2 regions of the Tenacibaculum platacis genome follow, and region 2 is predicted to be linked to the other one. Evidence: riboswitches for the same ligand, from Rfam matches in the RefSeq annotation. Region 2 holds a riboswitch; the other holds the start of a gene.

Region 1 (4,204 bases), 1.8 Mb from region 2:
GTAAAAACTGATAGAAGCGACTATGAACCAAATTTTTGATTTTTTATTCAGCCAATACGAAGGATCAAGTACTCTTGATGTTACGTTAGAAATAGTGGCTGTGGTTTTCGGTTTTCTTTCAGTTTGGTATTCTAAACAAAATAAGATTTGGGTTTTCCCTACTGGAATGATAAGCACGGCTATTTTCGTTTATCTTCTTTTGAAATGGGGATTACTTGGTGATATGATGATTAATGGTTATTACTTCATCATGAGTGTTTACGGTTGGTATATTTGGACACAAACTAAAGACGGACATGTAGCACATCCAATTTCAAGAACCACTTTAAAAGAAAAGAAAATTAGTGTTGCAATTTTCTTTGCTACATTGATTTTTGTGTATGTTGTTTATGCAACTTTCGACAAATGGAATGATTGGACAGCTTATATAGATACAATTACCACTGCTGTGTTTTTTGTAGGAATGTGGTTAATGGCAAGAAGAAAAATAGAAAACTGGATTTACTGGATTATAGGTGATCTTATTTCTGTGCCTTTATATTTATACAAAGGCTTTGTATTTACAAGTTTTCAATATTTAATATTTACATTTATAGCAATACTAGGATATTTAGCATGGAAGAAAAGCTTAGACAATCCGAAATTAATTTAGTAAAGGTAGTTCTGTTTGGCCCAGAAAGTACTGGTAAAACAACACTTTCTCGTCAGCTTGCTCGACATTACAATACAGTTTGGGCACCAGAATATGCGAGGGAATATTTACAAGACAAATGGAATAATGAACGTAAAACTTGTGAAGAAAGTGATTTAATTCCAATTGCTATCGGTCAAATGGATTTAGAAAACTCTCTAGCAAAAAAGGCTGACAAATTATTGATTTGTGATACAGATTTGCTAGAAACTAAAGTATATTCAGAAGAATATTATGGTGGATTTGTAGATCCGTTATTAGATGAATTCGCTATTAAAAACACCTATGACATTTACTTCCTAACATATATAGATACACCTTGGGAAGAAGACGATTTAAGAGATAGACCTGAACAACGTGAAGAAATGTTTAACGCGTTTAAAAATGCTCTAGAAAAATATAATCGTCCTTATATTCTTTTAAAAGGAGATAAAGAAACCAGATTAAAAAAAGCCACTCAAATTATTGATGATTTGATTGCTAAAAAAGAAAATCTACATTCATATTCAGACTCTTTGATTGATTTAGATCTCCATTTTTTACATCAAAATATTGATCCAAATACATTAATGCACTAATCTTGGATAAAAGTAACATTCAAACCGAAATTCAATTTAAAGCTATTAGAAGTTCAGGACCAGGTGGTCAACACGTGAATAAAGTAGCTTCCAAAGTTGAATTGTATTTTGATATTCAAAATTCTCAAGGTTTAACTTCTCGCGAAAAAGAAATTATTACAACTAAACTTGCAAATAAAATATCTAAAAACGGTCAATTACTTTTATACTCTCAAGAAAGCAGATCACAACATAAAAATAAAGAAATTGTAACTCAACAACTTTTTCAACTACTCACTTCAAGTTTAGTACAACCTAAAAAAAGAAGATCTACAAAACCAACCAGAAGTTCATTAGTTAAAAAAGCTAAAAACAAACAAAAACATTCTTTAAAAAAGCAATTAAGGCGAAAACCTAACTTAGATTAACTAAATTTCTTACTCGTTAATTTAAAATTCCACCTTACCTTTGCACCGTTCTCATAAAGGGGTGCCAATTATAGGCTGAGATCAAACCCATAGAACCTAGAACAGGTAATGCTGTTTAGGGAATAATGAGTGCTAATTGAACATGTAAATGTTTTTTAATGAAGTATAAAAAGTTATGCTTCACTCTAAATGCGCTCATACATACAGTATTCAAAAAACAACGAATAATTGCCTCTTTTTATTCATTTATTTTAAAAATGAAGTTTTTAAACATTTGTAAAAGAGTGAAGATGTTAGTATCTCTTTTATTCATTTCAATTTCATTAGCGGTTAATGCACAAACAGAGCAAATAACTGGTAAAGTAGTTGATAGTAATTCAAAACCATTAAATGGTGCTAGTGTAGTTATTCGAACTATAAAAAAAGGATCTATAACTGATGCTGATGGTAACTTTTCTATGAGAGTTCCTAAAGGAAGTTATACCCTTGAAGTTTCTTTCGTTGGATATACTACTATTAAAAAAGAAATTGCCTCAGGAACTAAAGACGTTTTGATTACATTAAAATCAGAAGATGAAGTTTTAGATGAGGTTTTAGTTTCATCAATTCGTGTAAAAGCAGACGCTCCAGTTACACACTCAAACTTATCTAAAAAACAAATTGCAAAACGCAATTTAGGTCAGGATATTCCTGTATTATTAAATTATTTACCTTCGGTGATTTCCTCATCTGATGCTGGTGCTGGAGTTGGATACACATACATGAGAGTTCGTGGTTCTGATGCAACAAGAATTAACGTAACTATAAACGGTATTCCATACAACGATCCTGAAAGTCAAGGAACGTTCTGGGTTAATTTAGGAGATTTTGCATCTTCTACGCAAAGCTTACAATTACAGCGTGGAGTTGGTACATCAACTAATGGATCAGGAGCATTTGGAGCAAGTTTAAACATTTTAACTGATGCTATTTCTGAGGAAGCTGGAGGAGAAATTTCGAATTCATTCGGATCTTTTGGAACTAGAAAACATACCGTAAAATTTACTACTGGTAGATTGAATGATCATTTCGAATTCTCAGGACGTTTATCTAATATTTATTCTGATGGTTACGTTGATAGAGCTTTTACAGATTTAAAATCTTACTTCTTACAAGGAAGTTACTCTGATGAAAACACTTTAATTAAAGCTGTGGTATTTGGTGGACAGGAACAAACGTATCAAGCATGGTTTGGTTTAACTGCTCAGCAATTAGAGGAAGACCGTCGTCAAAACCCTTATACTTATGATAACGAAACGGATAACTATTGGCAAGACCATTATCAGCTGCACTGGAATGAGAAGTTTAGCGATAAGTTATCTACAAATATCGGTTTAAATTATACTCGTGGTAAAGGATATTTTGAGCAATATAAGCCTGGAGAATCTGCTCCAGATTTCAATAACTTAATAGTTGATGGAAGTGATGTAATTGTTCGTCGTTGGTTAGATAACCATTTCTATGTATTTAATGCGGCTGCAACTTATACTACTGATGGAATTGAAATTATTGCCGGAGGATCTTACAGTAACTATACAAATGATCATTATGGAGAAGTAATTTGGGGAAGTGATCTAGCTCCAAATACGAATATCAGAGATCGTTATTATTTTAGTGATGCTAAAAAACATGATTTAAGTTCTTTTATCAAAACAAACATTAGAGTTAATGATAAATTAAACGCTTATGTTGATTTACAAGGAAGGTTCGTGAGTTATAGAACTGGCGGACTAAATTCTGATAGAGTTCCTTTAGATATTGATAAAGATTTCAACTTCTTTAACCCTAAAGTAGGTTTAACGTATAAATTAAACGACGCTAACAGTTTCTATTTATCATACGCACGAGCGAACAGAGAGCCAAATAGAAATGATTTTGAAGGTGGAAACACACAACATGAAACTTTAGATGATTTTGAATTAGGATGGCGTTTAGCAACAGATAATATTAAAATAAATACGAACTTATTCTACATGGATTATACGAATCAGTTAGTATTATCTGGAGCTATTAATAATGTTGGAGAACCTTTAAGAGAAACAAGTGGAAGTAGTTTCCGTTTTGGATTAGAGATTGATGCAGATATTACACTAACAGAATATCTTGCAGTTAAACCTAATTTAGGTTTAAGTACAAACCAAAATAGAGATTTTAATGCGCCGATCGATGGAGTTCTTGAAAATTTAGGAAACACAAACATTTCTTTTTCTCCTAATGTGATTGTAGGAAATTCATTAGTATTTACTCCTACTGATGATCTTCAAATTGCATTTTTATCTAAATATGTAGGAGAACAATTTATGGGGAATTTAGGTGGAAGAATTTCTAATAACGAAAAATTAGATGGTTACTTTACTAGTGATTTAAATATTATCTATGAAGTTGAAACAAACAAAATTTTCGATTCTATAGTATTTACGGGATTAGTAAATAACATTTTTAATAAAGAATATGTAGATAGAGGATACTATTTCTTCTTTGATGATACT
Region 2 (4,204 bases):
CTATTTTCAGAATTCCAAATACCACCAAGAACACCAACTCCAGAATATCCCAATTCATAAACTTTATGAATGGTTTCGGTATTTACGCCTCCCATTCCTATAATTGTTTTATCAATGTGATTAACATCAAAACCTCTTCCTTTATATCCTTGTTTAGATATTGAAGAAAACACTGGACTCAATAAATGATAATCGAATTTGATTGAACAAGCATTCAAAACTTCTGGTTCATGAAAAGAACTACTTACTGAAAAGCCTTCAGACTTAAATAATTGAAAATACTCAAAAAGTTGATCTCCTAAATCTATTCTTGGTTGTTCCTGTATATGAATTCCTTTAAGCTTGAATTCTTTGCACAAATCATGAAATTGATGAATTACAATTCTTTGGTAGTATTGTTTGTCAACATTTCTAAGAAGCTCACGATAACCATCAATAGTAAAAGTCGGCTTTCTAAGATGCAACACTTCTAAACCATTTTCAAACAATTGGTTTAAAAGCATTGCTTCATTTTCTATTTTTCGTTCAGAAGTTAAAACTATTAACATAATTAGTTATTAATTTTCAGCATTTAAATATTGTCATTGCGAATGAAATGAAGCAATCTACTTTATAAAACAGATTACTTCGTCGTTTCCTCCTCGTAATGACATTCATAATTCAGACTATTTATAAATAAACTTCTGAACCTTTTTCTTTGAACTCTTCTGATTTTTCTTTCATTCCCTGCTCAATCGCACTAGATTCCTCTAAATCTTTCTGTGCAGCATAATCTCTCACTTCTTGAGATATTTTCATAGAACAGAATTTTGGTCCACACATAGAACAGAAATGTGCAATTTTTGCTCCTTCAGCCGGTAAAGTTTCATCGTGATATTCCCTAGCTAATTCTGGATCTAAACCTAAATTAAATTGATCTTCCCAACGGAATTCAAAACGAGCTTTACTCAAAGCATCATCTCTATGTTGAGCACCTGGATGTCCTTTTGCTAAGTCAGCAGCATGTGCAGCTAATTTATAAGTAACTACTCCAGTACGAACATCATCTTTATTCGGTAAACCTAAATGCTCTTTTGGTGTAACGTAACATAACATTGCTGTTCCGTACCAACCAATCATTGCTGCTCCAATACCTGAAGTAATATGATCATAACCTGGTGCAATATCAGTTGTTAATGGTCCTAATGTATAAAATGGAGCTTCACCACAAGCTTCTAATTGCTTATCCATATTAGCCTTAATCATGTGCATTGGCACGTGACCTGGACCTTCAATAAAGCACTGTACTTCATGTTTCCAAGCTATTTTTGTTAACTCTCCTAATGTTTCTAATTCTGCGAACTGAGCTTCATCATTTGCATCTGCAATACAACCAGGACGTAAACCATCTCCTAAAGAAAAAGCCACATCATAAGCTTTCATAATTTCACAAATCTCCTCAAAATGCGTATATAAGAAACTCTCTTTGTGATGTGCTAAACACCACTTTGCCATAATAGATCCACCACGAGATACAATACCTGTAATACGTTTTGCGGTCATTGGTACATAAGCTAAACGAACTCCAGCGTGAATTGTAAAATAATCTACACCTTGTTCTGCTTGCTCTATTAAGGTATCTTTAAATATCTCCCAAGTTAGATCTTCAGCTACGCCATTTACCTTTTCTAATGCTTGATAAATTGGAACCGTACCTATTGGAACTGGAGAGTTACGAATAATCCACTCACGAGTTTCATGAATATTTTTTCCAGTAGATAAATCCATAATATTATCAGCTCCCCAACGACAAGCCCAAACAGCCTTTTCTACCTCTTCTTCAATAGAAGATGTTGTTGCCGAGTTCCCAATATTTGCATTAATTTTCACCAAGAAATTACGACCTAAAATCATAGGTTCTGCTTCTGGATGATTAATATTTGAAGGAATTACAGCACGACCTCTTGCTACTTCTTCACGAACAAATTCTGGAGTTATTTTCTCCGGAATACTTGCTCCAAAATCTTGACCAGGATGTTGCTTAGACAAACGTGTCATTTCATCAATTCGTTGATTTTCACGAATGGCAACATATTCCATTTCTGGAGTTATAATTCCTTTTTTAGCATAATGTAATTGAGTAACATTCTCTCCTTTTTTAGCTCTTTTCGGTTTATGTTTTAAATTAAAGCGTAAGTGATCTAAACTTTCATCATTTAATCTTTCGTTACAATAATCTGATGTGAAAGCTTCTAACTCTTCTACATTACCTCTACTTGTAATCCAATCTTCTCTAATTCTCTCCAGTCCATTATGGATGTTGATTTTCTTATCTGGATCCGTGTATGGTCCTGATGTATCATAAACCGTAACTGGTTCATTTGGTGTACGTTTTTTCGTCATTGAATCTACAGTATCATTCAATGTAATTTCACGCATGGCTACTTGAATTTCAGGATGTATTTTTCCTTGAACATAAATCTTTTTAGAATTTGGAAATGGATTTCTAGTTACTCCATCTTGTTTTGGTGCTGTATCTTTTTTCTTCATTGAAAAGGTTGTTTTGTTGTTCGTTTTTATCCTCCTTGAGTAGATTTAATAATCAATACATTATCATTCTCTGATAATTTATGATTACTCCAGTCAGACTTTTTTACAATTGAATTATTTACGGCAATAGCAATTCCATTGGATTGAATATTTAGTTCTTCAATCATTCTGATGAGATTACACTCCGTTTTGAAAGTTTTATTAGAATCGTTTATTTTAACTGTTATCATAAAAACATATTAAATAAACTCTAGAAGCATCAACACATCCAATAAAGATGTACTATAATGAAGATTACTTTTCCCTACGCTGGTATTAACCAAATCAGGTTCTAAGGATATTTCTCAAACTAGTTCTACTAGCTACTCCTAAAGTTTTATGAATCAAATATAAAAAAAAAGAGTCTACATTGTAGACTCTTATATTTATTATTTCTTAATTACTTTTTTAACAAGTGTACCTTTATTTGTTTTGAGTTTCAAAATATAAGTACCTCTAGCTAGTTTTGATAAGTCTATATTATCCTCAGTAATTGTTTTATTAGATTTTACTAATTGACCATGTATTGAATACAAATTATATTTTTCTAAATCTAAGCTATTAGATTTAATGTATAATTTGTTGGTAGTTGGATTTGGTCCAATTTTTAACTCTTTTAAAAGAAATTCATTAACACTAAGAGTTGTAGATGTTGTTGCAACATTAGATTTAGATGAAATTGAATTAAAAGTTCCTTTTCTTTCATTCGTTTCGTTACCACATGGATTTGAACTTATAACTTCAATATAATAAGCAACATTAGGAGAACTTACATTTAAATCTGTATAAGAGTTTAGATTACTTGAAACTTCAGTCAATAATTCATAATCTCCTCCATCAATACTTCTATGAATTCTGTACGTGTAAAATTCAAATCCTTCATAATCATTCCAAATCATGTTCCATGAATTACCAATTCCAGGAGTTAACACTAAATGAATTGTTTTGTGGTATGTACCTAAATCTGTTTCACCACCACATTTATCAATGGCAGAAATTTTATAAAGACTTGAACTTTGGGCTGGCGATGAATTTTCATCTATAAAAGAATTTGTATCTGCTCCAACATAGGATAAAAGTTCATAACTCCCTGCTACAACCGTTTCTTTATAAATTGCAAACTGGCTTAAGTTATCAGAATAATAATCCCAAACTATTTTATTCTTTAGCGATTCTTCATCTACCGTCACAACACATATCTCTGGTGTTTCTAGACTTTCCTTTACCTCAACTTTGACAATATCTCCTGAATAACATCCATTATTATATACTGCAACGTTAATGTTTTTATCACCTGAATTGTTCCATCTTAGCTCATAAGGACCAGCACCAGAACCTGAAACTATTTCTGCTCCATCAAAAGACCAATATATATCCGTAAAATTATCTCCTGTGAATTCAATTGTATATAATTCTCCTTTACAAACAGAACTTTCTGCATTAAAGCTTAATGTTGGAGATTGATTAAACTGAACTTTTTGAGTTGTGGTTTGCGAAGTACAGTTATTATTAGAAACCGATAGCGTGATATTCTTTTCTCCATAATTATCATTCCAAGTGATTTCGTATGGCCCTCTTCCTGTACCTGAAATTACTTCTGCTCCATCAAAATCCCAATTATAAATTGAACTATCAT

What was found. A riboswitch is a leader RNA that binds a small molecule or an ion and turns the genes downstream of it on or off. The one in region 2 is predicted to bind thiamine pyrophosphate.
Region 1: it holds a riboswitch for thiamine pyrophosphate, as region 2 does, so the genes downstream of both, ABNT61_RS08585 (TonB-dependent receptor) here and thiS (sulfur carrier protein ThiS) in region 2, are expected to answer to the same signal.

The regions. Positions count from the first base shown of each region.
Region 1 covers NZ_OZ038523.1:1,958,888-1,963,091, forward strand. The annotation lists gene ABNT61_RS08565 (thiamine-binding protein) at 1-39, shown strand, start outside; gene pnuC (nicotinamide riboside transporter PnuC) at 23-652, shown strand; gene ABNT61_RS08575 (ATP-binding protein) at 616-1,269, shown strand; gene arfB (alternative ribosome rescue aminoacyl-tRNA hydrolase ArfB) at 1,272-1,676, shown strand; TPP riboswitch at 1,724-1,816, shown strand; gene ABNT61_RS08585 (TonB-dependent receptor) at 1,967-4,204, shown strand, end outside.
Region 2 covers NZ_OZ038523.1:3,748,112-3,752,315, reverse strand. The annotation lists gene ABNT61_RS16820 (thiamine phosphate synthase) at 1-548, opposite strand, end outside; gene thiC (phosphomethylpyrimidine synthase ThiC) at 670-2,529, opposite strand; gene thiS (sulfur carrier protein ThiS) at 2,556-2,759, opposite strand; TPP riboswitch at 2,814-2,909, opposite strand; gene ABNT61_RS16805 (T9SS type A sorting domain-containing protein) at 2,958-4,204, opposite strand, start outside.